Regions from separate parts of the Micromonospora sp. B11E3 genome, predicted to be linked through region 3. Evidence: riboswitches for the same ligand, from Rfam matches in the RefSeq annotation. Region 3 holds a riboswitch; each other region holds the start of a gene.

Region 1 (7,173 bases), on a different contig from region 3:
GGCAGGCCGAGCTGTTCCACGCCGAGCGACAGGTGCACCGGGTCGAGCTGGTCCTGGTGCTCGTACAGCCAGTCGTGCATGTCCCAGAACCGGTCCCGCAGCCCGGCCGCCTCGGCCGCCTCGGCGGCGCTCTCGGCGTACGGGTGGAGGTTGCTGATGGGGAAGTGCCGGTAGACGTGGCGCACGACGTCGGCCCGCTGGCGCAGCAGCTCCGCGATGTTCGGGTACGCCAGGCCGCAGTGCCGGCACTGGAAGTCGCCGTACTCGACGAGGGTCACCGGGGCGTCCACCGGCCCCCGGGAGTGGTCGGCCTCGGTCACCGGCACCCGCAGCCGCGGGGTGACCTGCAACGGCGTGGTCATGAGCGTCAGCCTCCCGCCCGGCCGGGTGAGCGCGGGTCACCCGGCCCGGGTGGTTCTCCGGGCGGTCAGTCGGACACGGTGAGGTGGTTGTGCACCGAGTGGATGCCGGGGGCGGACCAGACGGTCCGCTCGATCTCCTCGCGTTCGGGCACCGAGTGGACCAGGCCCTCCAGCCGTACGCTGTCGCCGCGCACCAGGACCGTCACCCGCTCGCCGTTCACGGCCGCGTTGCGGGCCAGCGCGTCGACGATCCGGTCGGTCAGCTCGCCCGAGTCGGGCCGCGTCGCCGGGCGTACCGTCAGGCCGTTGCTGAGCCCACGTACGCCGGTCAGCCGGCCGACCGCCCGCTCCACGGCCCGCCGCTGGTACTCCCACTCCACCTCGCCGTGCAGCGTGACCCAGCCGTTCGAGACGGTCACGTCGATGGGTTCCACCGGCACGAACGCGTCCCACTCCAGCGCCCGGCCGACCGCCGTGGCGAGCTCCGTGTCGGTGCGCTGGGACGGGCCGGGGAGCCGGACGGTGACGTCGTTGGCGACCGCCCGGACCCGGGCGACCCGGTGCGCGGCGCGCTCCGCCGCGTACTTCTTGGCGTAGCTGTCGACCCAGCCGGTCAGCGTGACGACGCCCTCGGTGACGGTCACGCCGATCTCGTTCGGTCGGACCCGCGGCTCCCAGGTCAGCTCGTCCAGCACGTCGGTCTGGATGTCCTGGTCGGTACGGGTGGTCGCCGAGGTGGCCATCGCTCGCTCCTCCCGGTGGTCGGGCCGGTCCGTGCGGCGGGCGTGTGCCCGCCCGGTCCGAGCCTGCCGACGGCCGGGGTGAGCCGGACTCACCCGGCCGGGGTGAGGGCGGGGGGCCACGGCCCGGGCGTCGCCGGCCGGGGTGAGGGCGGGGGCCACGGCCCGGGCGTCGTTTCGGCCGGCGCCCGGGCCGGTCCTCAGCCGTCCAGCCCGACGGGGGAGTTGGGCCGGTCGACGTCGACGAACTCGACGTCGTCCGCGCCGTAGTCGGTCCGGCTCCCGGCCGCGCGGGCGGCCGTGCCGGCGGCCCAGCCGACGGCGGCGCCGACCAGGGCGGCGCCGATCAGCAGGGCCCAGGGCAGGGCCGGGCGCCGCCCGGCGAGCGCGTCGAACGCCAGCACGGCGCGGCGGCGGGCCTCGTCGGCGGCGGAGCCGACCAGGTCGCCGGCCTCCCCGGCCAGGCCGGAGCCGCCACGGCGGGCCGAGCGGGCCGTGTCACGGACGGTGTCCCCGGCGGAGCTGACGGCGGAGAGCAGGTGCTGCCACGCCTGGTCCGCGATCCGTTCGGGTCTGCCGCGGCGTTCCAGCAGGTTCGTTCCCAACATGGTGCATACCTCCTCGGGTGCCAACCCCGCAGTGCCCCGGGCGGCGCCGCCGCAAACCCGGACGACGGGCACGCCCGGTACGCGAGGTGCGCGCAATGGTCGGTGGGGACCGCTACCCTGGGGCGGCGAGATCGGCCATCGGGGCCGGTCGTGTGCCGAACCAGATGTGAATAGTCCGGATGGGGCGTTTTCTGCGCCCTGATCCACGAATTGCTCATCCTGAGGGGTGGCGACCGAGGCCGTCGGAGGAATACTCTCGGTCGCGGCCCGCGTACTGATGAGGCGCCCGTGAACGGGCGAGTGGAGGTGCTCGCGTGAGCCTGTCGATCGTGAAGTCGGTACTGTCGGGTGGTGTCATCGAGATCGCCCCGCGCGGTGAGATCGACGTCGACACCGCGTACGAGGTGCGCGAAGCCGTCGCCGAGGTGCTCGCCAAGGGGCGGCCCACCCGCATCGAGCTCAACATGCGCCTCGTCACCTTCATCGACTCCGTCGGCATCAGCGCGATGGTGGCCGGCTTCCAGACCGCCGAGGTCAGCGGTGTGAAGCTGGTCGTCACCGAGCCGAGCCGGTTTGTCCACCGACAGCTCTGGGTCACTGGCCTGCTCGGCCTGTTCGGCGCCCCGGAGCCGTACTACGCCGGCAACGCCACCCCGGAGGTCCTGCCCGGCGCCTGACCGCCCGCCGGGTTCCTTTTCTCGCCGGCTCCGGTGGGGGATGATCGTGGGCGTGTTGCGGCGCGACAGCTTCCAGTACTCCGTCCAGGCGCGCTGCCCGCGCGCCGAGGCGGTGGCGCTGCTGGGCGACCTGTCCCGGCAGGGCGAGCTGCATCCGCTGATCGAGCGGGTGCGCCAGCTGCCGCCCCGGCCGGGCGCCCGGGCCAGCTACGCGATCACCGACCGGCTCGCCGCCGGTCCGCTGCGCTTCACGACGACGTACCAGGCGGACGTCCTGGTGGTCACCGAGGACGAGGTCGTCGCGGTGGCCCGGCAGTGGCCGGCCACGTCGGTGCGCAACCACACCCGGCTGCGCGACGAGCCGGACGGCGTGGTCCGGATCGACGTCGAGATCACGCTTGTCGCCCCCGCCCCGCTGTTCGGGTACGCCTTCCGGCAGGCCCGCTCGGCGCACCTCGGCCTGGCCCGCCGGCTCGCCGAGGTGCTGGGCCGTCCGCCGGACGGTTCCGCCTCGCGGGCCTGAGCCCTCCGGCTAACGGCCGCCCGACCTCCGCAGCCGCCCCCACGGCTTGTACGTGGACAGCACCGTGGCCACCACCAGGAGGGCGGACGACACGCTCGGGGCCACCACCAGGTCGACGCGGTCGTGCGCGGAGGCCGCCCCGGCCAGCTCGCCGAGCAGCCGCAGCTTCGGGGTGAGCAGGAACAGCACCAGCCCGGTCATCACCGTGGTGAGCAGTAGCTTGACCAGCACCCAGCGGTACCGCAGCAGCCCCCACGGGGTGAGCAGCGAGCTGGCCACCCCGACCAGCCAGACCGCCACGCTCAGCGGCGCGAACAGCCAGGTGCCGACCAGCGCGGCGGCGGGGTAGACGGCGGCCGGGTCCGCGCCGCGCAGGCCGGCCACCCCGAGGGTGAGCAGGACGAGGTCCGCGCCGAGCCAGCCGAGCGCGGTGACCAGGTGCAGAGTGAGCAGGGCCTTGCGGGCGCGGGGCGGGAGTCGGGTCATGTCCCGATGCTCGCCGCGCCGGCCGCCCGGGTCGTGGGCCCACCGGCGACATCCCGCGTACGCCCGGGGGCGTAGCGCCCCGGTGGCCCGCCGCGCGACGGGCCACCGGGGGACGCGGGATCAGTACACCGACAGGTGCACGTGGTTGGTGTGGTCGCTCGACGGGTCCCCGTTGCCGCCGCTGTACGCCTTCCAGCCGCTGCTGGGCAGCCAGATCTGCTTGAACCAGATCACGTACAGCACGGCCAGGTTGTCCGCGTTGCGGACGAAGTACGCCGCCAGGTTGTTGCCGTACGTGCGGTCGCCGCCGGTGGCCACGCCGCCGAAGCCGTCCTTCTGGGCGGCGAAGTCGCAGGCCCGCCCCTTGGGATGCTCGCCGGAGCCGCCCGGGCGGTAGCAGGAGACGTACCGGGTGAAGCCGGCGGCCTTGGCCTGGTTGAGGGCGTGCAGCGTGCGCGGGGTGATGCAGCCGTTGGCCGGGGTGGGGTCGTTGACGCTGCACGACTCGGCCGGCCAGGAGCCGTCGGGGTTGCGCTTGGCGGGGGTGGCGGTGGCGCCGGAGGTGCCGCCGGGGCTCGACCCGCCGCTGGCCCGCTCGTTGGCCACGGCCAGCGCGCGCTCGGCCTGCTCCTTGCGCTTGCCCATCACCGTCACCTGCCGGCGCTGCTCGCGGATCTCGCCGTCGAGCGCCTGCTTCGTCCGGTTCGCCTGGTCCCGGGTCTCCAGCAGGTCGCGCAGGATGCGGTCCTCGTTGCTGGCGACCTGGTCGAGCGCCGCCGCCCGGTCCATGAACCCCTCGGGCGAGGCGCTGTTCAGCAGCGCCGACGCCGCCCGGAGCCGGCCAGTCTTGTACGCCACGCCGGCGATCTCGCCGACCCTGGCGTCGCGCACGGTCAACTCCGCCTCGATCGTCTTGAGCTGGGCGCCGAGCTGCCGCTGCCGCTGCACCGAGCGGTTCAGGGCGGCCTTGGCGTCGAGGTAGCCCTTGCTGGCCGCCTCCAGCGCGGCGCGCAACGCCGGGGTGCCGCCCTCGTCGTCCTGGCCGGGCGCGGCGGCGAGCAGGGCGGCGGCCGGGGCCCCCTGTGCCGGGCCGGCGGGGGCGACCGCGAGGGCGCCGGCGAGCGCCAGCGCGAGCAGGGCCGCCACCCGGGCGGCCGTCCTTCGTACAGGTGCCACTACTGGCATACGCGTGTCCTTCCGTCAGCCGCCGACCGGGTTAGCTGACGGGTTCGGGACGGAAGATCCCTACCGCTCACGCGGATGCACCCCACGAAACGTGGTTCCCCGGCTCGCCCTCGCGGGCGATTAGGCGACGGCCGCCGCGGGCGCCGGTGGGCGCCACCGGAGCGGAGGCCGGGACCGAGCCTACCGGTGCTGGTGGGGTGGGCGCTGCGCCCGTGACGCACGGTACTTGGATCAAACCCATCAAATCCGGCATGTTGGCACAATAGTCCACCGAATCGACGGCGCTGGGTATCACCAGGCGGTCGGACCGCAGTTTCCCGGCGATGTTCCCGGCTCGACCTGCAGCGTGGCGTGCTCGATGTGGAAGTCCTCGTGCAGAGCCGTGCGGGCGGCGGTCAGCACGGCGCCCACCTCGGCGCCCGGGGCCATGGTCAGGTGCGCCGAGGCGACCTCCATCCCGGAGGTCAGCGTCCAGACGTGCAGGTCGTGCACCTCGACCACGCCGGGCACCGCCGCCAGTCGGTCGTGCACGGCGGTGACCTGCAGGTGCTCGGGGGCGGCCTGCACCAGGATCCGGACGGCGGCCCGGCCCAGCCGCCAGGTGCGGGGCAGGATGAAGACGCCGATCGCGACCGCGACGAGGGGGTCCGCCCACCACCAGTCGGTCGCCCAGATCAGGGCCGCGGCGACGATCACCCCGACCGAGCCGAGCAGGTCGCCCACCACCTCCAGGTACGCCCCGCGCAGGTTGATGCTCTCCTCTGCCGCGCCGCGCAGCAGGGCGAACGCGACCAGGTTGGCGAGCAGGCCCAGCACCGCCACCGCGAGCATCGGGCCGGTCGTCACCTCCGGCGGGTTGCCGAACCGGCGCACCGCCTCGACGAGGACGTACACGGCGACGCCGCTGAGCAGCAGCGCGTTGCCGAGCGCGGCGAGCACCTCCAGCCGGTACAGCCCGAAGGTGCGCTGGGGGTCGGCGGTGGCGCGGCGGGTGGCGGTGATCGCGGCGAGCGCCATGCCGATGCCGAGCACGTCGGTGAACATGTGCCCGGCGTCGGAGAGCAGCGCCAGCGAGCCGGTGGCGTACGCGGTGGCCGCCTCGACCAGCATCAGCGCGCCGAGCAGCCCGAACGCCGCCCACAGCCGGCCCCGGTGGCGCTCGGCGGCGTACGTGACGCCGTGGTGGTGGTCATGACCTGCGCCCACGCCCACACCCTCCGTCCCTGTCCCGCTGCCGGCCCAATCTATGCTCACATCGCTATGTGTGCAAGTAATCGTCGGCACTCCGACCGGTGACCCCGTCCGGGTACCCGGTCAGTCGGTCGGGTCGACCGTGGTGAGGCGCTGGGTGGCCCGGGACAGGGCCACGTACAGGGTCCGGACGCCGGAGCCCGGGTCGGCCCGGATCTCCCTCGGGGCGACCAGCACGACCCCGTCGTACTCCATGCCCTTGGCCTGGAGGCTGGTCACCACCTGCAGGCGCGGGCCGGCCTGGCCGGCGAGCCAGCCGGCGACCTCGTCCCGGCGCGGGACCGGCGTGATCACCCCGACCGTCCCCTCCACCTCGCCCAGCAGCTCGGCGACCGCCGCGCCGACGGCCGGCCGCAGCTCGGCCGGCGGGACGGTGAGCTGGACCGGCTCGACGCCGGTGGTCCGGACCGCGCTGGGCAGCGCGAGGTCCGGGTAGAGCCGGCGGATCTCCGCCGCCGCCACCGCGAAGATCTCGGCGGAGTTGCGGTAGTTGGTGGTGAGGGTGAAGTGGTGCCGGCGGCGTCGGCCCAGCGCCTGGTCCCGGGCCCGGGTCAGCTCCTCCTCCTCGCCCGTCCACGCCGTCTGTGCCGGGTCGCCCACCACCGTCCAGGACGCCAGCCGCCCGCGCCGGCCGATCATCCGCCACTGCATCGGCGAGACGTCCTGGGCCTCGTCGACGACCACGTGCGCGTACTCGCGGTAGTCCTCGGGGCGCTGCCGGGCCGCCTCGCGGGCCGCCCGCTGCCGCTCGGCGTGCGTGCTCAGCTCGCGCACCCCGCCGGCCAGCTGGAACGGGTCCCGCTTCGGCCGGGCCGGCCGCACCGGCTTGCCGAGCAGCGCGTCCAGCTCGTCGAGCAGGGCGATGTCGGCGATCGTGAGCCCGTCGGTGTCCAGCGTCCGGTACGCCTCGGCGAGCAGGCCGATCTCCGCCCGGCTCAGCACGCCCCCGGCGTACCGGCGCAGCCGCTCCGGGCGGGCCAGCCAGCCCAGCACGTGCCGGGGGTGCAGGCGCGGCCACCACGCCTTGAGGAACTCGCGGAACTCGGGCCGGTCGGCGATCTCGTCCTCGAACGCGCGCTGCTCCGGCAGCCGGGCGATCTCCAGCCGGCGGGCCTGCGCCCACAGCGCGGCGAACACCCCGTCGAAGCCGGCCCGGCGCACCTCGTTGCGGCGGGCGCCGCGGGGCAGCGCCCGGTCCCGGATGCCGTCCAGCTCCCGGCGGTCCAGGCGCAGCAGCGTGCCCCGGTAGAGCAGCCGCAGCTCGCCGGGGCCGCCCGGCACGGCGTCCCGGACGGCGCGCTCCAGCACCCGCCGCATCCGCAGCGACCCCTTCACCGCCGC
Region 2 (7,173 bases), on a different contig from region 3:
CGGCGCGGCGGGCTGCCCGGCCAGGGAGGCCCGATGGCACGCTGCATGATCCTTCAACCTTGGAACATCGAAGGCCCTGGCTGGGACTGTCGTCCTGGCCAGGGCCTCGATCGTGGAGCGGGTGACGGGAATCGAACCCGCACTGTCAGCTTGGGAAGCTGATGTTCTGCCATTGAACTACACCCGCAGGCGGCACCACTGTACCTGAGGTCGCCGCCACTCTGCACCAGGTACCCCCCTCGGACGCGTCACCAGCCCTCCCGGCACCCCCAAAGACGACATTCCACCAGGAAAAACCCGCAGAAGTTTTCACCCCAGCAATACATGGCCATTCTCAAATTCGTCGATCGGATGTAACGTCACCTCCACGTTTCAGCCTCGGCGTGACATACCCCCTGTCGCGTCGTCAGAAAGAGGTGGGCCCATGGGACTCCGTCCCAACCTGCTGACCCGGCGGACCGCCGGCGTCGCGTCGACGACCCTCGCGCTGCTGCTCAGCACCGCCGCGGTGGGCGTCGTCCCGGCCGCGTCGGCCTTCTCCGCCGCCCCGTCGGACGCCTGCGTCGAGCCGGCCGACGTCCACACGGACGCCCGGATCAAGGCCGGCGGCCACGCCAAGCACGAGCCGAACGAGCTGACCTCCGCCCAGGTCCGTGAGCGCGAGGCGGACCTGGCCGCCGCCCTGCGCGAGCGGGCCAACTTCCGCCCCGGCGCCGGGGCCACGCCGGTCGCGAGCGTGACCATCCCGGTCATCGTCCACGTCATCCAGCGGGACAGCACCCGGGCCGGTGGCAACATCCCGGACTCGATGATCACCCAGCAGATCAGCGTGCTGAACCAGGCGTACAGCGGCGCCACCGGCGGCGCGGCCACCGCCTTCGCGTTCCAGCTGCAGAAGATCAACCGGGTCACCAACCCGGCCTGGTACCCGATCGTGTACGGCTCGTCCGCCGAGCGCTCGATGAAGAGCACCCTGCGGGAGGGCGGCAAGAACACGCTGAACGTCTACCTCGGCGAGCTGAGCGACGACCTGCTCGGCTGGGCGACCTTCCCGCAGCGGAAGTTGAGCAGCTCGGACGGCGTGGTCGTGCTGGGCGAGTCGCTGCCGGGTGGCACCGCCACCAACTACAACCAGGGCGACACCGGCACCCACGAGGTCGGCCACTGGCTGAACCTGTACCACACCTTCCAGGGCGGCTGCTCCGGCTTCGGCGACAGTGTGGACGACACCCCGGCCGAGGGCTCGGCGGCGTTCCAGTGCCCCACCGGGCGGGACACCTGCACCGCGGCGGGCCTGGACCCGATCACCAACTTCATGGACTACACCTACGACTCGTGCATGTACCAGTTCACCCCTGGTCAGGCGAGCCGGATGCTGACCGCGTGGAACGCCTACCGCGCGGCCTGACGTACCACCGCTGCTGACACTCCGGTGCCGGCTCCGTCCTACGACGGGGCCGGCACCGGCGTCTTCGGGGGTCAGGCCGCCGCGCGGTGGGCGCCCCGCGCACGCCGGGCCGGCCCCTGATCGGGTACGTCGACACTTGCGCCGCCCGCGGGCCTCGCCGCCAGCGGGTCCAGCCAGACCTGCACGGCCGGCCGGCCCGGGCCCTCGCCAGGAGCGGAGGAGCCGCCGTGCGCCCGCCGGGTCAGCATCGCCACGTCGACGGTGAACTCGAACAGCCGCCAGTCGACCTGCGGCGCGGCCCGCCCGATCTCGGCCAACCGGGCCACCCGCGCCTGGTCGGTCACGGGCCGGGCGCGCCCCGCCACGTACGCCTCGTCGTCGCTGTCCTCAGGTGGGAAGGAGTGCAGCGCGTAGCGGCCGTCGCGCTCCAGGTCGCGCCGCTTCGGGGAGTCGATGACGAAGCAGAAGAGCCCCTCGTCGGTGATCACCGGGGACACCGGGTGCACCCGGGGCCCGCCGTCGGCACGGACGGTGGCCAGGTAGCCGAAGCCCGGCCCGTACTGCTGCATGAGGAGGCGGATCCCGTCGGCGAGTCGTGGCTCGTCAGCGGCGAATTCGGACCAGGAAGCCATGCCGGCATCCTATCGAACAAATGTACGATCAGCGACCACGACACGCAGGTCCCCCGAACCGGTCGCAGCGGCTGTCACCAGGCTCGCTATGGTGTTGCGATGCTGCTCTCCGACCGCGACCTCGTCAGCGAGCTGAACGCTGGCACGCTCGCGCTGGAGCCGTTCGAGCCGACCCTGGTGCAGCCGTCGAGCATCGACGTGCGCCTCGACAAGCTCTTCCGCGTCTTCAACAACCACCTCTACACGCACATCGACCCGTCGCTCCAGCAGGACGACCTGACGTCGGCGGTGGAGGTGCCCGACGGCGAGCCGTTCGTGCTGCATCCGGGCGAGTTCGTGCTCGCCTCGACGCTGGAGGTGATCTCGCTCGGCGATCAGCTCGCGGGCCGCCTCGAAGGCAAGAGCTCGCTCGGCCGGCTCGGGCTGCTGACCCACTCGACCGCCGGCTTCATCGACCCGGGCTTCTCCGGGCACGTCACGCTGGAGCTGTCCAACGTGGCGAACCTGCCGATCACCCTGTGGCCGGGAATGAAGATCGGGCAGCTGTGCATCTTCCGGCTCTCGTCGCCGGCCGAGCACCCGTACGGGTCGGCCGTCTACGGCTCGCGCTACCAGGGGCAGCGCGGCCCGACCCCGAGCCGGTCCTGGCGGAACTGGCGCACCTGGCCCACCCGCTGACACCGCCCGGCGGCGAGCAGGGGCCCCCGTCCCGCAGGGGCCCCGTACCCGTCAGCCGGGGCGGCCGTAGCTGTTGACCTGGCCGTCGTCGACGCGCTTCATCTTGATCGGGACGCCGGCCTGGGAGGCGTGCACGACCCAGCCGCCACCGACGTACATGCCGACGTGGTGCAGGTCGGCGTAGTAGAAGACGAGGTCGCCGGGGCGCAGGTCGGCGCGGCTCACCCGGGCGGTCACGGCCCGCTGCCGGGCCGCGTTGTGCGGCAGCGAGACGCCGGCCCTCGCCCACGCGGCCATCATCAGGCCGGAGCAGTCGAACGCGTTCGGGCCCGCGGCGCCCCACACGTACGGCTTGCCGATCTGGGCGCAGGCGAACTTGACCGCGATCCCGGCGCCGCCGCCCGGGTAGCTCGCCGGGCACGGGGCGGGCCGCAGCGCGCCGCCGCCACCGCTGCCGTACACCTTGATGCGGAGCTTCTGCAGCCGGTCGATCTCGGCGTTGATCTGCTTACGCTTCGCCGCGAGCTGCGCCTCCGTGCGGGTGAGCTGGGCGACCATCTCGTCCAGCGGCTGCTTCTTCGCGGCCAGCCGGTCGCGCAGGTCGACGACCGTCTGGACGTCGCGCTGCTGGCGGTGGGCGAACTGGTCGAGCAGCTCCAGCTGCCCCAGCATCTGGCTCGCGGAGCGGCTGCCCAGCAGCGCGTTCACGGCCGAAAGATTCTCACCCTTGTACGCCTCGACGGCGAGGCCGTTGACCTTCGCCATCGCCTCGTCCACCTGACGCTGCAACGGCCCGATCTGCCGGGCGAGCGCGTCGGCCTGCTTCCGCTTCGCGGCGAGGTCCTGGCGGGTGGCGTTGTGCCGCTCGATGAGCGGTTCGAGCTTGTTCCAGTCCTGGTCGATCTGCTGCTCGATCTCGGCGACCGACGGCTCGGCGTGGGCCGGGGGCGCGACGCCCGCCAGGACGACGGCGGCGCCGGCGAGGGCGGCCAGGGCGGTGGTGAAGCGTGACCAGCGTGGACGCGGCGCAGCCGGCATCCGGTCGGCGTGAGCCGACCGGCGCGACGGGCGCCGCGGGGCATGGTGTGCCACCGGGCTCCGTTCTCCTTCTTCCGTACCGCCTACCGGGTTAGCTGACGGGTTCGGGCGGGAAGGGAAAGCGCCCTACCGCAGCGAGGCTGCGGATTCACCCCGGCGTACCTGGGTCCCCGGCTCGCCCGGAGGCGACTCGGCGGTGTCGGGCCGTCACCGCCCGGTTTAGGCGGCGCTGTGACCGGCCGACGGTTGACCAGAGTAGAGACGGCTGTTACCGATTCGCAACCCGACGGGCTGTGACACTCCGTATGACCGGGGTCTCCGTAGCTTTCCTTCACTCGATATCGAGAACCGGAAAGGTATTGACCCCGCGGGGCGGCGGCGGGAGGGTGGCCTCACCCAGACCCTCACTCGGGAGGTTCGATGCCCCGATCCAACCTACCGGCGAGCAGACGCGTCCTGCTCGCCGCCGTGGTGGCAGCGGCCACCGCGGTCCTACCCTTCGCCGCCGGGCCCGTCGCGGCCGAGCCGCTCGGCACCGGGTCCGCCGACGCACCCACCGATCGCCAGCAGCAGTACGCGGCCGCCGCGGCCGAGTACGGCGTACCGGAGAGCGTCCTGCTCGGCGTGTCCTACCTGGAGTCCCGGTGGGACACCCACGCCGGCCGCCCGAGCACGAGCGGCGGGTTCGGCCCGATGCACCTGACCGACGCCGAGCGGGTCGCCTCGGCCGAGGCCGCCAGCGCCCATGTCGACGAGGGCGAGGACCCTCGGGGCGACGACTCCCGGCCGCTGGTGGTTCCCGAGTCCGGCCCGGCCGAGCCGGCCCCGGCGCTGCCCGGCCTGCGGACCCTGGAGGCCGCCGCGGGGCTCACCGGTGCCAGCGAGGAGGCGCTCATCGCCGACCCGGCCACGAACATCCGCGGCGGGGCGGCGCTGCTCGCGTCGTACCAGAAGGAGCTGGCCGGCCCGGTCGGCGCCGACAGCGACCCGGCGGCCTGGTACGGCGCGGTGGCCCGCTACGCCGGCGCGGACACCGAGGACGCCGCGGCGGCCTTCGCCGACGAGGTGTACGGCCAGATCAACGCCGGCGCGAGCCGGACGACCGACGACGGGCACCAGGTGACGCTGACCGCGCGCGCGGTCGACCCGGACGAGTCCGCGGTGAACCGCCTCGGGCTGCGGCGCGCGGAGCGGCCGGACGGCCTGGAGTGCCCGGTCGGGCTGCCCTGCGAGTGGATCCCGGCCCCGTACGCGAAGACCGGCCCCGGCGCCGGCCAGTACGGCAACCACGACCTGGCCAACCGGCCGGAGCAGCAGAAGATCGAGTACATCATCATCCACGACACCGAGGGCTACTTCACCCCGAGCGTCAACCTGGTGAAGCGGGCGGACTACCTGGGCTGGCACTACACGCTGCGCTCGGTGGACGGCTACATCGCCCAGCACATCAAGGCCAAGGACGTCGGCTGGCACGCCGGCAACTGGTACGTCAACGCCAAGTCCATCGGCCTCGAGCACGAGGGCTTCGCCGGCCACGGCACCTGGTACACGGAGGCGATGTACCGCACCTCCGCGAAGCTGGTGCGGCACCTCGCGCTGCGGTTCCAGATCCCGCTGGACCGGCAGCACATCCTCGGCCACGACAACGTCCCCGGCACGGTGGCGTCGACGGTGCGGGGGATGCACTGGGACCCGGGCCCGTACTGGAACTGGTCGCACTACTTCGACCTGCTCAAGGCGCCGTTCCAGTCGACCGCCACCCCGCAGACCGGGCTGGTCACCATCGACCCCGACTACGCGAGCAACCAGCCGGCGTTCACCGGGTGCAACCGGCAGCCGCCCGGTGTCCCGAGCCCGCCGCCGCCGATCGCGCCCTGCCCGCTGCGCGGATCGTCCTCGGTCATCCTGCACACCGGGCCGAGCGCCGACTCGCCGCTGGTGAACGACCGCGGGCTGCGCCCGGACGGCACGCCGAACACGATGTACGTCTCCGACCACGGCGCCCGCGCCTCGACCGGCCAGACGTACGCCCTCGCGGACGTCCGGGGTGACTGGACCGCGATCTGGTACCTCGGCCAGAAGGCCTGGTTCCACAACCCGGCCGCGGCACCCACCGCCAAGTGGGCGGAGGGCTTCGTGGTGACCCCGAAGGCCGGCAGGGCCACGATCCCGGTGTACGGGCGGGCGTACCCGGAGGCGGCGGCGTACCCGGCCGGCGTGCCCTACCAGGCGATCTCGCCGCTGCAGTACACCCTCTCGGCGGGCCAGCGGTACGCCGTCGGCGGCGTGCTGGCCGGCGAGTACTACCGGGCCGTCACCTTCGACGGCTCGTCGCCGGGCGACTGGACGGTGATCCGGGGCGAGAACCGGTACGTGCAGATCCAGTTCGGCCACCGGGTGATGTACGTCAACCAGGACGACGTCGACGTGCTGCCGGCGGCGGTGGGCGCTCCGCGCTGACCGTCACCCGCACGAAAACGGCCCCCGCTCGAGCGGGGGCCGTTTCCTGGTTGCGTGGGCGTCAGAGGCGGCGGAAGCCGGCAATCGGCATGTAGTTGATGCTCGCCACCTGAACCGGTTTGCCGATCCGGGGCGCGTGCACCATCTTGCCGTTGCCGAGGTAGAGGCCGACGTGGTGCAGGTCACTGAAGAAGAACACCAGGTCGCCCGGGTGCGCCTCGGAGCGCGGGATGAGCGTGCCCTTTTTCCACTGATCGCCGGTGAAGTGCGGCAGATAGATGTCGGCAGCCTTGTAGGCGTACTGGGTCAGGCCGGAGCAGTCGAACGCGTCCGGCCCGGCGGCACCCCACACGTACGGGTCGCCGACCTGGGCACAGGCGGTGCGGATGGCGATCCGGGCCGCATCGCTGATCACGCCGGTGACCGTGGGGCAGCCCTCGGTGACCACCACGGTCTTCGGCATCATGCCCTGCAGCCGCTTGATCTCCGTGTTGATCTTCGTCTTCTTGGCCGCCAGCTCCTTGGTCTTCTTCTCCTGGTCGGCGATCAGGGTGTCGAGCTTCTGCTTCTCGCCGTCGTACTTGGCGCGCACCGCCATGACCCCCTCGATCTGCTTGCGCTCCTGCGCGGCGAGGCGGTCCAGGATCGTCAGCTGCTCGGCGAGCGTTCCGGGCTTGGTGCTGACCAGCAACGCGCTGAGCTCCTGGGACGGGCCGGACATGTAGTACCGGGAGGCGAGGTCGCCGACGCGGCTCATGGCCAGGTCGGCCTCCAGCGCCAGCGGCTCGATCTTCTTCTGCAGCTCGTCCGACTTCTTCTTGTTGACCTTCAGCTGGGCGCGCACCTTGTTGTACTGCTCGATCGTGGGTTCGAGCTGCTCCCACTGCTTGTCGATCTGCGCCTCGAGCTCGTCGACCGACGGCGCGGCGTACGCGGGCGCGGCCAGCACGCCGGCGC
Region 3 (7,173 bases):
GGTCCGCCACGATCGCCTGGGCCGCCCGCTCCGTCACGCCCACCTCGTCGGCCACGTCGCGCAGCCGGGCGGTGGGGTTGCGGGCGATGGCGAGCAGCACGTGCGCGTGGTTGGTGAGGAACGTCCAGTTCCGGGTGCTCCCGTTCTCGCCTGTCGTCGCCATGTCCGACATGGTATGGCCCCGACGGCCCCGGGTAGGCGCCTGCCGCCGCCCGCGACCGACCTCAACACATGAAATGCATATCACGTAATTCTTGACGTGCGTTTCGCTGCGTGTGACCGTGGGTCGACGGCGCGCGTGCCGCGAGTGGCGCCGTTGCCGACGGGTGAAATGGCGAGGTGGTAGGGCATGAACAATTCGAAGTCTTCGATGGACAAGCTGGGCCCCCGGTCGATCGGCCGTGCGCCGGCCGCCGGTTTCCCACCCACCCCGGAGCAGGCCTTCGCCGAGCTGCTCGCCGGCAACCGCCGGTTCGTCGCCGGCACGCCCCACCATCCGAACCAGGACGCCGACCACCGGGCTGCCGTGGCCGAGGGGCAGCACCCGTTCGCGGTGATCGTCGGCTGCTCCGACTCCCGGCTGGCCGCCGAGATCATCTTCGACCGGGGCCTGGGCGACCTCTTCGTGGTCCGCACGGCCGGGCACACCGTCGGCCCAGAGGTGCTGGGCAGCGTCGAGTACGCGGTGACGGTGCTGGGCACCCCCCTGGTGGTGGTGCTCGGGCACGACTCCTGCGGGGCCGTGCAGGCGGCCAGGGCGGCGGCCAGCACCGGCGTCGCGCCGGCCGGTCACCTACGGGCGGTGGTGGACCCCGTGCTGCCCAGCCTCGGCCTGGCCGCCGAGCGGGGAGTCGAGGACCTCGACGAGATCGTCGACATCCACATCGCGCACACCGTCGAGGCGATCCTGGCCAACTCGTCCGTGTTGGCCGCCGAGGTGGCCGGCGGACGGTGCGCGGTGGTCGGCCTGTCGTACCGGCTCAGCGCGGGCGAGACGCGGGCGGTGGCCGCGGTGCCGGCCGGCCTGACCGAGCCGCCGGCCGCCGCCTGACCCGCCCGGCCGCCGCCTGCCGCACCCGGCCGCTGTCTGCTCTGCCCGGCCGCCGCCTGGTCTGCCCGGCCGCGCTGGAGGCCGCCGGCCTCCCCCGCGGCCGCGTCGCCGGCACCCGAACGCGAACGAGGGCCGCCCCGCCCGGGACGGCCCTCGTGCGCGGGTCGGCGTCAGAGCAGCGACATGTGCACGTGGTCGGTGTGGTTGGACGGGCCGCTGTAGGACTTCCAGCCGGTGGCCGGGAACCAGATCTGCCGGTTCCAGATGACGTAGTAGATGCCCAGCCGATCGGCGTTGCGGATGAGGAACGCGGCGAGGTTGTTGCCGTACATCCGGGTGTCGTTGTTGTGCCACGGGCTGAAGCCGCTGTTCTGCAGCGACCAGTCGCAGGCGCGGCCCTTCGGGTGCTCCCACGGCCCGCCGGGGCGGTAGCAGCCCACGAAGCGGTTGAAACCGGCCCGCTTGACCTCCTTGTACGCGTGCAGGGTGCGGGGGGTGATGCAGCCGGAGGTCGTCGGGTCGTTCTCGCTGCACGACTCCGGGCGCCAGCCGCCGTCCGCGGTCCGGCCCGGCGCGATCCGGGCCACCGGGGACGTGGCGGAGACCAGGCCGCCGGTGAAGCCCCGGCCGCCGACCAGCGCGAGGGCCTTCTCCGCGTCGTGCTTCTTCTTGGCCATGATCGCCGTTTGCTTCTGCTGCTCGCGCACCTCGGCGTCGAGCGCCAGCTTGGCCTGCTCGGCGCGGGTCTTGGCCTCGTTGACCCGGGCCAGCTTCTGCGCGTTGATCATGTTCAGCTCGTCGAGGGCGGACGCGCGCTGCACGAACGAGTCCGGGTTCCCGCTCTCCAGCAGCGCCGCCATGGCGCCGATCCGCCCCGTCCGGTACGACTGGGCGGCCAACTCGCTGACCTGCGGGGCGAGGGCGTCCAGCTCGAACTGGGCCCGCTGCACCTCGAGGGCGAGCTGCTGCTGGCGCTGCTTGGACTTCGTCAGCTTCGCCTTGGCCTGGCTGTACTCGCGGTTGGCGGCCTCGATGACGTCGGTGATCAGCTGGGGCTCGTCGTCCTCCTCGTGCCCGGACGGGGTGGGGCCGGAGGGCTCGGCCATCGCCGGGGCGGCCGGTCCGGCGAGGATCGCCAGGGCCGCGAACACGGCCACCACGGGCGTCAACCAGCGGCGTAGGGGTGCCGTCACAGTGTTCCCTTCCCTCGTCCGCCGACCGGGTTAGCTGACGGGTTCGGGGCGGAAGTGGCCCCTACCGCGGTCGCGGATTCACCCCGGTTACCTGGTTCCCCGGCTCGCCTCGCGGCGATTGGGCGGTGGCCCCGCAGGCGCCGCTGCGCGCCTTCGGCGGTGACCGGCAGCGAGGTTACCTGAGAGCACTCCTGCGGATCTACGCCCAGAAGCCCGCCAAATGCGTCATTTCGTAATTGCTTTCGGTAATGGGTGACGCGTTTCGCAGGTCGCACAGTGGGGACGGTCACGCTGAGCAGTCTCACCATGCGATGTCCGTGCTCCCTTCTCGGTCTCCGGGCCGGGACGGCGGGTGGATCGGCCCGGCCCGGAAGCCGTCGTGGGCGCCTCCTCCGCTCAACGCCTCCAGCGCGATTTCCCGCTGACTGGGACGGTGGCCGGTGGTGGGCGTGCGCGGGGTGGGCACGTCGGCGGGGGAATCGCCGTCGGCGGCGGGCCGGCCCGGGCCGGTGCGGCCGGCCGCGGTGACCACGGCGGCCAGGCCGGTCGTCAGCGGTACGGCGGCGATCAGGCCCAGCGTGGCGACCGCGCTGCGGACGATCTCCTGCGCCAGGAACTCGCTCGTCAGGAGCTCGGACACCGGGCGGGAGTCGGCGGTGAGCAGGAGCAGCAGCGGCAGGGACGCACCGGCGTACGCCAGCACGATGGTGTTCACGGTGGAGGCGATGTGCGCCCGCCCGACCCGGGTGGCCGCCCGGTAGAGCTGCAACCTGGACAGCCCTGGGTTGGCGTGCGCCAGTTCGGTCACCGTGGCCGCCTGGGTCACCGTGACGTCGTCGAGCACCCCGAGCGAGCCGATGATGATGCCGGCGAGCAGCAGGCCGTGCAGGTCCACGTCGGCCTGGAACATCGACAGCGTGGTGGCGTCCTCGGTGCCGTACCCGGTGAGGTGGGTGGCGGCGGTCGCCAGGGCGCCGAGGACGCCGGTGAGCACCAGGCTGCCCAGGGTGCCGAGGACGGCCACCGACGTCTGCGCGGTGATCCCGTGGGTGAGGTAGAGCACCACAAACATGATCAACGCGGAGCCGACGATCGCGATCGGCAGCGGCGACCCGCCGCCGCCGATCCCGGGCAGCACGAACGTCAGCAGGATGGCGAAGCTGGCGGCGAGGCCGGCCAGCGCGGCCAGCCCCCGCCAGCGGCCGAACGCGACGATCGCCAGCGCGAACACCAGCGCGAGCCAGAGCAGCGGCTTGCCGCGCTGGTGCTCGGCGATGTTGTAGCTGGTCGCCGCCGGGTCCGCCGGGTCGGTCAGCCGGACCAGGACGATCCGGTCGTCGACGGCGACCGTGGGGGCGCCCGGGCCGGTCGGGATGGGCGTCTCGACCTGTTGCCCGGTGTCCGGCCCCTGCTCGACCCGTACGGTGACCGTGCCGCACGGGCCCGCCGCGGCGGCGGGCCCGCCCTCCGGCGCGTCCGGCTGCGGCGGGCAGGGCTCCGTCACCACCCGGGTCACCGTGCCGTGGTACCGGGGGACGGCCGCCGCGTCGTCGGCCTGCGGACCGCCGCCGCGCGGCCAGAGAAGGATCGCGGCGACCACCGTGAGGGCGAAGAGCGGCAGCACGGTCGCGACGAGGATCCGCCGCACCCCGGGCGGGGTGGGCGGAGCAGCTCGGCTGTGGTCGGCGCCCATCGACGATCTCCAAACGGTGTCAGGCTGGGACGCGGGCCGGCGGCCCGGACGGCGCGGGCGGACGGAGCGGATTCCGGATGACCATCGCCCCGGAATCGTAGCCAGGCCCACCTGCGGGCGCAGAGTGCGCGCCGGATTCCGCCGGTGGTTCGGCGAACGGCGGGCCGTGCGGGGCGGCATGTTGGAGACATGGGTCACGACGCGCACGCGGGGCACGGGAGCCGGGACGCGCCGGGTCGCACCGGCGGCCCCGGGCCACAGGAGGGAGACGCCGGGCACGACAGGCACGCGGGGCACGACCCGGAGATGTTCCGTCGCCGGTTCTGGCTGTGCCTGGCGCTGACCCTGCCGATCGTGGCCACCAGCCACGTGGCGACGGACTGGCTCGGCCGCTTCCCGGAGTTTCCCGGCCGGTCCCTGGTCGGCCCGGTGCTCGGCTCGGTGGTCTTCTGGTGGGGCGGCTGGCCGTTCCTGGTCGGCGCGCTCCGCGAGCTGCGCGACCGGGCGCCGGGGATGATGCTGCTCATCGGGATGGCGATCAGCGTGGCGTACGCGGCATCGCTGGCGACCAGCGTCGGCGCGTTCCGGCTCGACTTCTGGTGGGAGCTGGCCGCGCTGGTCACCATCATGTTGCTCGGGCACTGGCAGGAGATGAGGGCGATCGGGCAGGCCCGCGGGGCGCTCGCCGCGCTGGCCGCCCTGCTGCCGGACGAGGCGGAGCGGGTCCGGCCGGACGGCGACACCGAGCGGGTGCCGGTGGCGGGGCTGCGCGTCGGCGACGTGCTGCTGGTCCGGCCGGGCGGCCGGGTGCCGGCCGACGGGCAGGTGGTCGAGGGCGCGGCCGAGCTGGACGAATCCATGATCACCGGGGAGTCCCGCCCGGTCGTCCGGTCGGCCGGGGACCGGGTCGTCGCCGGCACGGTCGCCACCGATTCGGCGGTCCGGCTGGAGGTGGGGGCGGTCGGCGAGGAGACCACCCTCGCCGGTATCCAGCGGATGGTCGCCGAGGCGCAGCGCTCCAGCGGCCGGGCCCAGGTGCTCGCCGACCGCTTCGCGGCCTGGCTGTTCTACGTCGCCGCCGCCACCGCCGTCGTGACGGTGCTGGTCTGGACCGTCATCGGCCGTCCCGGCGAGGCCGTCGTGCGGACCGTCACCGTGCTGGTGATCGCCTGCCCGCACGCGCTCGGCCTGGCGATCCCGCTGGTCGTCGCGCTCTCCACGGCGGTCGCCGCGCGCTCCGGCATCCTCGTGAAGAACCGGCTCGCGCTGGAGCGGATGCGCGGCGTCGACGCGGTGCTGTTCGACAAGACCGGCACCCTGACCCGGGGCGAGCACGTGCTCACCGGCGTCGCGACCACGGCCGGGACCGGGGAGGACGACGCGCTGCGGCTGGCCGCCGGGGTCGAGGCGGACAGCGAGCACCCGCTGGCCCGGGCGGTCGTGGCGGCCGCCGGGCCCCACGGCGGGGCGGCGCGCGCGGCCGGCTTCCGCTCGCTGCCGGGCCGGGGGGTCCAGGCCACGATCGACGGTACGGAGTACGCGGTGGGGGGCCCGGCCCTGCTGCGGGAGTTGGGCGCGGACCTCCCCGCCGAACTGGACGCGACCGCCGGGGACTGGGCGGCCCACGGCGCCGCCGTGCTGCACCTGGTCCGCCTGCCCCGCACGGTGCTCGCCGCGTTCGCCCTCGCCGACGAGGTACGCCCCGAGGCCCGGGAGGCGATCGCCGAGCTGCGCGCCCAGGGCGTCCGGACGATCGCCATGATCACCGGGGACGCCGGTCCGGTGGCCCGGGCGGTCGCCGCCGACCTCGGCTTCCGGCCCGGGGTGGACGAGGTGTTCGCCGAGGTGCTTCCGGCGGACAAGGACGAGAAGGTCGCCGAACTCCAGCGCCGGGGGCTGACCGTGGCGATGGTGGGCGACGGGGTGAACGACGCCCCGGCGCTGGCCCGGGCCGACGTGGGGCTCGCGATTGGGGCCGGCACCGACGTGGCGATCGAGTCCGCGGGCGTGGTGCTCGCCTCGTCCGACCCGCGCGGGGTGGCCGCCGTCGTCCGGCTCTCCCGGGCGTCGTACCGGAAGATGGTGCAGAACCTCGCCTGGGCGGCCGGCTACAACGTGGTCGCGTTGCCGCTGGCCGCCGGCGTGCTGGCCCGGGCCGGGGTGACGCTGAGCCCGGCGGCCGCCGCGGTCCTGATGTCGGCGTCCACCATCGTGGTGGCCCTGAACGCCCAACTGCTGCGCCGGGTGCGCCTCGGCCCGGGGCGACCGGATCCGGCTCCGGGCGTCCGCAGGTGCGGCGCCGGCCGGGCAGGCTAGCGTGGGTGCGTGCGGGCGGCGGTGCAGGCGACGACCGGGCGGTGGGCCCGGCTGGCCCTGCTGCTCTGCACCCTGGTCGGGCTGACCGCGATGCACACGCTCGGCCACGGCGGGCACGCCGCCGGCGGGGCCCACGAGGGTCACCACCCCGCCGGGTCGCCGGAACCGCGGCCGGTGCTCGTCGCCCACGCCGCCGTGCCGGCCCCAGCCGCTCGATCGGAGCTGTCGGCGTGGTCGGGCGCGATTCACGGCGACTGCCGGGAAGGCGGGTGCGCCCAGGCCCGGCCGCTGCCCGGCGACGGAAGCGGCGGGAGCCTGCCCGGGTGGAGCGTCTGCCTGGCGGTCCTCGGCGCGTTCGGGCTGGCCGTGCTGGTGGCCGTGCTGCTGCTGGCAGGGGCACGGGCCGTCGGGGTGGCGGGCGGCGCGAGCGACGGAGGCTCGCCCGGCCCGCGCGCCCCGCCGCCCCGTCCGGTCGGCCTGCGGCTGGCCGAGATCTCGGTGTCGCGTACGTAGGACGCCCCGCGCGGGTGCCCGGCCCCTGGCCGGTGCCCGGCGCTCCGTGCTGCCCTCGTACGTTCCGACCCGGAAGGATCCGAAGACGATGAGAACCCGTACGACCGCCCGCCGCGCCGCCCTGGCCGGCGTGGGGCTCACCGCCGCCCTGGCCCTGGCCGCCTGCGGCTCCGCCGACGACTCCGGCCACCCCTCGTCCGGTCAGGGAACGCCGGCCGCGACGGTGAGCAGCGGTGCCCCGGCCAGCGAGCCGACCACGTTCAACGACGCCGATGTGATGTTCGCCCAGATGATGATCCCGCACCACCAGCAGGCGGTGGAGATGGCGGAGCTCGCGGAGACCCGGGCCGCCGACGCGGAGGTCAAGAGCCTGGCTGCCCAGATCAAGGGCGCCCAGGACCCGGAGA
Region 4 (7,173 bases), on a different contig from region 3:
ACGTGGCCCGCCGCGCCCCCGACGGCCTGTGGGAGATCGTGGGGCGCGTCGGCGGGTTCGCCAAGGTCTTCGGGCTGCGCGTCGACCTGGCGCGGGTCGAGGAGCGGCTGCGCGCGGCCGGCGTGTCGGCGTACTGCGCGGGCACCGACCGGGAGCTGGTCGTGGCGGCACAGGCCCCGGCCGAGGCCGACCGTGTCCGGCGGCTCGCCGCCGCGGCGGCCGGCCTGCCGGCGCGGGCGATGCGGGTGCACGTGCTGGCCGAACTGCCCCGACTCGGCAACGGCAAGCCCGACCGGACCGCCCTGCTCGCGCTTCCCGCCGACCCGCCGGACGCCGCCGGGGTCGACCTGTGCCGGCTGTACGAGCGGGTACTGGACGTGACCGAGGTCACCCCGGAGGACAGCTTCGTCTCCCTCGGCGGCGACTCCCTGTCGTACGTGGAGATGTCCGTCCGGCTGGAGGAGGCCCTGGGCGGGCTGCCCGCCGACTGGCACACCACCGCCATCCGGGACCTGCGCCGGCCCGCGCCGGAGACGCCCCGCCGCCGCACCGCCGTGCTGGAGACGAGCGTGGCGCTGCGGGCGGCGGCCATCGTCGCGATCGTCGGGTCGCACATCCCGCTGTTCACCGTCAAGGGCGGCGCCCACCTGCTGCTCGCGGTCGCCGGGTTCAACTTCGCCCGGTTCCAGCTCACCGACGCGCCCCGCCGGAACCGGCTACGCTCGGCCGGGCGCGGAATCGCCCGGGTGGTGCTGCCGGCGGTGCTCTGGATCGCCGCGGCCGGCGCGGTCACCGGGGACTACGGGCTGACCAACGTCCTGCTGCTCAACAGCGTCCTCGGGCCGCACGGCGGGGCCACCGAGTGGCAGTTCTGGTTCGTCGAGGCGCTGGTGTACATCCTGCTCGCCGCGGTCGCGCTGCTGGCCGTGCCCGCGGTGGACCGGCTGGAGCGGCGGCTGCCGTTCGCGCTGCCGCTCGCCCTCGCCGCGCTCGGCCTCGTCACCCGGTACGACCTGCCGGGGCTGGCCGCCCGCGGCCACGTCCCGTCCGCCGTCGTGGTGTTCTGGCTGTTCGCCCTCGGCTGGGCGGCGGCCCGCGCCGACACGACCGCCCGGCGCGTCGTGGTCACCGCCGCCGCCCTGCTCACGGTGCCCGGGTTCTTCGGTCAGCCCGCGCGGGAGGCGCTGGTCGTGGCCGGGTTCGCGCTGCTGGTCTGGGTGCCCCGGCTGCCGAGCCGGCGGACCGTCAACCGGGCGGCGGCGCTGCTGGCCGGCAGCTCGCTGTACGTCTACCTCACCCACTGGCAGGTGATGCCGCTGGTCGCCCCCTGGTCGCGGTGGGCGGCGCTGGTCGCGTCCCTGGCTGTGGGGATCGGCTGCGCGGCGCTCGCCCGGCTGGCCGCGCGGCGGCTGCCGGCGGTGGTACGCCGCGCCCGGGCGCGCGCCGCGGCCCTCGGGTGAACCGGGCTCCGACCGTCAGTCGTCGGGGCAGCAGACCGTCAGCGCCCCGGGCCGCACCCTGACCTTCAGCCGTTTCGTCTCCGCCCGCGCCCCGCCGTCCAGCTCGTACGTCCGCGGCGCGGCGAACCGTACGGTGATCTTCCGGCCCCGGGTGATCCGCACGAACGGCGACTCGTCCGAGCGGCCGGCGGCCATCCGCCCGAGCGTCCGCGCCCAGTCCACCGCGCCGGCCGCCGTGGCCACCCCGACCTCCAGCGCGCCGTCGTCGGGGCGGGCGTCGTCGAACGCGGGAATGCCCCCGGTGATCGTGCCGACGTTGCCGAACAGCACGCAGCTCGCCTCGCCGTCGAACCAGTCGGCCCCGTCCACCCGGACCCGGGTGCGGACCAGCTCACCGCGGACGTGCCGCAGCCCCGTCCACACGTACGCCAGGCGGCCCAGCCGGCCCTTGAGCCGGCGGTCGGCCTCGCCGATCAGCTCGCCGTCGAAGCCGGCGCCGGCCATCACCGCGAAGTGCTCGCCGTTGAGCCGGCCCAGGTCGAGCCGGCGCCGCCGGCCGCTGAGGCCCACCCGCACCGCCCCGGGCAGGTCGGCCGGGACGCCCAGGTTGGTGGCGAAGAGGTTCGCCGTCCCGGCGGGCAGGATCGCCATCGGCACCCCGGTGCCGGCGAGGGCGTCGGCGCAGCGCTGCACCATGCCGTCGCCGCCCCACACGAAAACCAGCCCGGCGCCCCTGTCGAGCGCCTTGCGGACCTTCTTCGGCGCCTTGCGGCTCTTGGACACCTCGTACCAGAGCAGGTCCTCGACGCCGGCGCCGACCAGCGTGGCGCGCAGCTCGTCGAGGCCGCCGCCGAGGGTCTTCTTCCGGTGGGCGACCACCGCGACGGTGCCGACGCGGCCCGGGGCGGCCTCGTCGGGCCTGATCAGCGTGCTGGCGCTCATGCCCGCCGGTGTTACCCAGCCGGCCCGGAGTCCACGCGTCCCCGACCCCGGGCCCTGGGACGCGAGCGCCCGGCCGGAGGACCGGCCGGGCGCTTCGGTGTGCCGGGTCGCCGGGCCGCATCGGCCGACGACCGTGCGTCAGAGGCTGAGCCGCTGGCCGGGGAAGATCAGGTCGGGCTGGTCGCCCACCACCCGCTCGTTCCTCTGCCACAGCGCGCGCCAGCCGCCCCGGACGTCCTTGGCCTGCGCGATCTCCGACAGGGTGTCCCCCGACCGCACCACGTAGGTCCGGCCGCCGCCGGTGGCCGGGGCGCCCTTCGTGGTGTCCCGCTTGCTCCGCGACGCCGGCTTCTCGATACGCGAGGACCGCTCCTTCTTCGGGGCGGCCTTCGTCTCCGACCTCGGGCTGTACGTCTTGGTCGAGCCGCCCTTCCTGCCGCACGTCGGCCACGCCCCGATGCCCTGGCCCCTGAGCACCTTCTCGGCGATGCGGATCTGCTCGCCGCGGGTCGCCAGGTCGGCGCGCGCGGCGTACTTCCTGCCGCCGTAGCCGGCCCAGGTGCCCTGCGAGAACTGGAGGCCCCCGTAGTAGCCGTTGCCGGTGTTGATGTGCCAGTTGCCGCCGGACTCGCACTGGGCGATGGCGTCCCAGTTGACCGCGGCCTGGGCCGGGGCGGCGGGCCCGAACAGGGCGACGACCCCGGCGACGGCGCCCGCGGCGACGGCGGCACGGAGAGCGGTCACCCGACGGTGGCGGGCGATGTATTCAGTTGCCATGGTGATCCTCCACGCCGACGAGGTGAGCTGTCGGGTTCGGGCCGAGGAGCCCGGCCGCCGGTGGCGGCTTCACCCCGAGGTGACGGTGCACCGAGGAACGTTGGGTCCCCCGCTCCTGCCCTGAGGACAAGGTGCCGACGGCCGGCGGCAGGATTAGGCGTTACCGACCGTGGTGTCCACGTTCGTGGACCCGACCGACGTTAGGCACCATCCGCGACGGCCGCCCACCTCTTGTCACCTTCGTCACCCGCTCGGGCGACGGGCTCCACAGTCGAGGTGCGCCGCCGCGCCGGACGTGCATGGCAGCCGACGGACCGATTCCGACCCGGCCCTCCCCACACAGGGCGGCGGTCACACATCGTGGTTTCCGTCCGGTCCCGCCCATCGCGGGGGCGAGCCATCCCCCACTCAGGTCAGTGCGGCGGGCGCTGGCCCAGCCCGCGCGCGGCGACGTCGGCCGTGCAGCTCAACTCCCCGGGAGCGAGCTGGACGCGGCTCGGCCGCCACACCTCCGCCCGCTCACCGTCGACGCGGGCCAGCAGGCAGTCGTACTGGCTGCCGCGCAGCGCCACTCCGACGACCCCGTCCACCGCCGCGACCTGCTGGATGATCAGGGGATCGAGGTCAAGGCCGGCCAGCGCCGCCCGGACACCCTGCTCCGTGGGCGCGGCGTGACCGGACAGGACGCGCCGCAGATCGTCCTGGGTCGACCCCGGGATCTCCACCGGCCGGACGGCCCGCGGCGGGCCCTCCGGACAGGACACGAACGCCCGCGCCAGCGCCTGCTGCTGACCCGACGTCGGATAAACCCGGTAGTTGTACCGAAGCTGCACACAGAGCACCATAGCTCCGACCTGTGACCATCCTGGACAGGGCACGATCGGACCTTGGCGACCATCCCGCGCGGGCCTTCACCCCCGACCCTGAAGGGCGGAGCACTGGCCCGCGTCTCTTGGTAGCAGCCGGCCAGCAGGAGCAACACGGCCGCCGCCAATCCCGTCCCGCGAACCCGTGACCCCCGCACGGGAGCATTGTCTCCGCTCGCCCGACCGGCGGCTGTCCCGGACGCCCCGCGCCGAGCATCCATCGGCGACGGCCACGGCACCTCCCGCCCACATCAGCTCCACAGGAGGCACACCCGGCCTGGTGGACCTTCGGTGTCGAAACCAGCGGTCGTGAGAGGGGCCCGCACGGCAGAACCGGCCGGCGCCGTCGTGGCGCCGGCCGGCTCGTACCTGTCCTCCGCGGCCCTACAGGGTGCGGGCCAGCCGGTCGGCGAGGACGCGGGCGAACCGGGACGGGTCGGCCAGCTCGCCGCCCTCGGCGAGCAGCGCCATGCCGTACAGCAGCTCGGCGGTCTCGGCGAGCGCGTCGGACTCGGCGCCCTGCTCGTGGGCCTTGCGCAGCCCCTCCACCAGCGGGTGCCCCGGGTTCAGCTCCAGGATCCGCTTGACCTGCGGCACCTCGTGCCCCATCGCCCGGTACATCTTCTCCAGCGTCGGGGTGATGTCGTGCGCGTCCCCGACCACGCAGGCTGGCGAGGTGGTCAGCCGGGTGGAGAGCCGGACCTCCTTGACGTTGTCGCGGAGCTTCTCGGTCATCCAGGTCAGCAGGTCGGCGTACTCCTGGCGCTGCTGCTCGCGGGCGGCCTCGGCCTCCTTCTTCTCCTCCTCGGTGTCCAGGTCGACCTGCCCCTTGGCGATCGAGCGCAGCGGCCTGCCGTCGAACTGGCCGACACGGTCGACCCAGACCTCGTCCACCGGGTCGGTGAGGATGAGCACCTCGTAGCCCCTGGCCCGGAACGCCTCCATGTGCGGCGAGTTCTCGATCATCGACCGGGACTCCCCGGTCATGTAGTAGATGTCGGTCTGGCCGTCCTTCATCCGCTCGACGTAGTCGCGCAGCCCGGTCAGCTGCTCCGGGTCGTGGGTGGAGGCGACGGAGACGACGTCGAGGATCGCCTCGGTGTTGTCCGGGTCGTCGAGCAGGCCCTCCTTGAGGGCGGGGCCGAACTCGGACCAGAAGGTGCGGTAGCGCTCGGCGTGCTCGGTCCTCATCTCCTTGACCGTGGCGAGGATCTTCTTCACCAGCCGGCGGCGGACCGCCCTGATCTGGCGGTCCTGCTGGAGGATCTCGCGGGAGATGTTGAGCGACAGGTCGTGCGCGTCGACGACGCCCTTGACGAAGCGCAGGTAGTTGGGCATCAGCGCTTCGCAGTCGTCCATGATGAACACGCGCTTGACGTAGAGCTGCACACCGCGGCGGGCCTGCGGGGCGAACAGGTCGACCGGGGCGTGCGACGGCAGGAACAGCAGCGCCTCGTACTCGAAGGTCCCCTCGCCCTTCATGTGGATGGTCTCGAGGGGGTCGGCCCAGTCGTGGCTGACGTGCTTGTAGAACTCCTTGTACTCGGCCTCGTCGACCTCGCTGCGCGGGCGGGCCCACAGCGCCTTCATCGAGTTCAGCGTCTGCACCTCGCGGGTGACCTCGTCGTCGGCGCCCTTGCGCTCGACGGTCATCCGGATCGGCCAGGCGATGAAGTCCGAGTACCGCTTGACGATCTCGCGGATCTTCCACTCGGCCGTGTAGTCGTACAGGTGGTCGTCGCTGTCCTCGGGCTTGAGATGCACCGTGACGGCGGTGCCCTGCGGGGCGTCGTCGACGGTCTCCACGCTGTACGTGCCCTCGCCGGTGGACTCCCAGCGGGTGCCCTCGCTCTGCCCGGCCCGGCGCGTCAGCAGCGTGACCTTGTCGGCGACCATGAACGTGGCGTAGAAGCCGACGCCGAACTGCCCGATCAGATCGGCGGACGCGGCCGAGTCCTGGGACTCGCGCAGCTTGGCCAGCAGCTCGGCGGTGCCCGACTTGGCGATGGTGCCGATCAGCCGGACGACGTCGTCGCGGGACATGCCGATGCCGTTGTCCCGGACGGTGAGCGTGCGGGCGTCGCGGTCGACCTCGATCTCGACGTGCAGGTCGGAGACGTCGGCTGCGAGATCCTTGTCGACCAGGGACTCCAGGCGCAGCTTGTCCAACGCGTCGGACGCGTTGGAGATCAGCTCGCGCAGGAAGACGTCCTTGTTCGAGTAGATCGAATGGACCATCAGCTGGAGCAGTTGGCGGGCCTCCGCCTGGAACTCCAACGTCTCGATCCGGTTGCTCACACCGACCCCCTTCTGGGAAGTAATCGACCCTTCGCGCACAGGATACGAGCCGTTGCTGCCCGTCGCGCCAGCCGCCCGGGGGAAGCGGACAGCGGCCGGCCGACGCGGCGAACCGGTCGAGGGGGCGGCGCGCAGGTGCCCGCGCAGGGTGTCGCTGCCGGTGTGCCCGGAGTCGGCGACCACGACCAGTTCGGCGTCGGGCCACGCGCGGGCCAGGGACCAGGGCGTCTCCAGCGGCGAGCCGAGGTCGAGGCGGCCGTGCACGAGCACGCCGGGGATGCCGGCGAGCCGCCCGGCGCCGCGCAGCAGGGCGTCCTCGTCGAGCCAGGCGCCGTGGGAGAAGTAGTGGGCGCAGATGCGGGCGAACGCCACCCGGGCGTCCGACGGCCGGTCGCTGTAGGCGTTCGGCCGGCCGTTGGCCTCCAGCGAGATGACCGCGTCCTCCACGCCAGCCAGGCGTTCGCGGCCCGGTGCCGCACCTCGACGTCGGGGTGCCCCAGGAGCCGTGCGTACGCGGCGAGGAGATCCCCGTCGCGGTCGGCCTCCGGCACCGCGTCGCGGAACCGCTGCCACTGCTCCGGAAAGAACCGGCCGACGCCCCGGTACAGCCAGTCGATCTCGGAGCGGCGGCTCATGGTCACCCCGACCAGCACGATGGCGCTGACCCGCCGCGGGTGCCGCTGGGCGTACGCGAGGCCCAGGGTGGCGCCCCACGAGTCGCCGAACAGCAGCCAACGGGCGATGCCCAGGTGCTCGCGCAACCGCTCCATGTCGGCCAGCAGGTGCTCCGTCGTGTTGTGCCGCATGTCCGTGGCCGGGTCGGCGGCGTG

The links. A riboswitch is a leader RNA that binds a small molecule or an ion and turns the genes downstream of it on or off. The one in region 3 is predicted to bind cyclic di-AMP.
Region 1: another riboswitch for cyclic di-AMP. It lies ahead of ABGB16_RS21945 (hypothetical protein); the one in region 3 lies ahead of ABGB16_RS07490 (hypothetical protein).
Region 2: another riboswitch for cyclic di-AMP. It lies ahead of ABGB16_RS02800 (NlpC/P60 family protein); the one in region 3 lies ahead of ABGB16_RS07490 (hypothetical protein).
Region 4: another riboswitch for cyclic di-AMP. It lies ahead of ABGB16_RS26420 (transglycosylase family protein); the one in region 3 lies ahead of ABGB16_RS07490 (hypothetical protein).

What each region holds. Positions count from the first base shown of each region.
Region 1 covers NZ_JBDPMC010000047.1:31,382-38,554, forward strand. Annotated here, with positions in the region: gene ABGB16_RS21915 (DsbA family protein) at 1-362, opposite strand, end outside; gene ABGB16_RS21920 (BON domain-containing protein) at 428-1,105, opposite strand; gene ABGB16_RS21925 (hypothetical protein) at 1,303-1,710, opposite strand; gene ABGB16_RS21930 (STAS domain-containing protein) at 2,025-2,387, shown strand; gene ABGB16_RS21935 (SRPBCC family protein) at 2,440-2,910, shown strand; gene ABGB16_RS21940 (hypothetical protein) at 2,920-3,396, opposite strand; gene ABGB16_RS21945 (hypothetical protein) at 3,517-4,581, opposite strand; cyclic di-AMP (ydaO/yuaA leader) riboswitch at 4,586-4,718, opposite strand; gene ABGB16_RS21950 (cation diffusion facilitator family transporter) at 4,873-5,787, opposite strand; gene ABGB16_RS21955 (AAA family ATPase) at 5,896-7,173, opposite strand, start outside.
Region 2 covers NZ_JBDPMC010000003.1:110,780-117,952, forward strand. Annotated here, with positions in the region: tRNA gene ABGB16_RS02780 (tRNA-Gly) at 114-187, opposite strand; gene ABGB16_RS02785 (zinc metalloprotease) at 425-1,408, shown strand; gene ABGB16_RS02790 (pyridoxamine 5'-phosphate oxidase family protein) at 1,480-2,040, opposite strand; gene dcd (dCTP deaminase) at 2,140-2,718, shown strand; gene ABGB16_RS02800 (NlpC/P60 family protein) at 2,770-3,756, opposite strand; cyclic di-AMP (ydaO/yuaA leader) riboswitch at 3,823-3,962, opposite strand; gene ABGB16_RS02805 (peptidoglycan recognition family protein) at 4,177-6,216, shown strand; gene ABGB16_RS02810 (NlpC/P60 family protein) at 6,278-7,173, opposite strand, start outside.
Region 3 covers NZ_JBDPMC010000009.1:81,139-88,311, forward strand. Annotated here, with positions in the region: gene ABGB16_RS07480 (helix-turn-helix domain-containing protein) at 1-172, opposite strand, end outside; gene ABGB16_RS07485 (carbonic anhydrase) at 371-1,051, shown strand; gene ABGB16_RS07490 (hypothetical protein) at 1,222-2,244, opposite strand; cyclic di-AMP (ydaO/yuaA leader) riboswitch at 2,249-2,379, opposite strand; gene ABGB16_RS07495 (YibE/F family protein) at 2,546-3,937, opposite strand; gene ABGB16_RS07500 (copper-translocating P-type ATPase) at 4,244-6,253, shown strand; gene ABGB16_RS07505 (hypothetical protein) at 6,263-6,766, shown strand; gene ABGB16_RS07510 (DUF305 domain-containing protein) at 6,855-7,173, shown strand, end outside.
Region 4 covers NZ_JBDPMC010000069.1:6,631-13,803, reverse strand. Annotated here, with positions in the region: gene ABGB16_RS26430 (AMP-binding protein) at 1-1,460, shown strand, start outside; gene ABGB16_RS26425 (diacylglycerol kinase family protein) at 1,476-2,402, opposite strand; gene ABGB16_RS26420 (transglycosylase family protein) at 2,541-3,179, opposite strand; cyclic di-AMP (ydaO/yuaA leader) riboswitch at 3,182-3,349, opposite strand; gene ABGB16_RS26415 (helix-turn-helix domain-containing protein) at 3,593-4,012, opposite strand; gene htpG (molecular chaperone HtpG) at 4,430-6,343, opposite strand; gene ABGB16_RS26405 (alpha/beta fold hydrolase) at 6,340-7,173, opposite strand, start outside.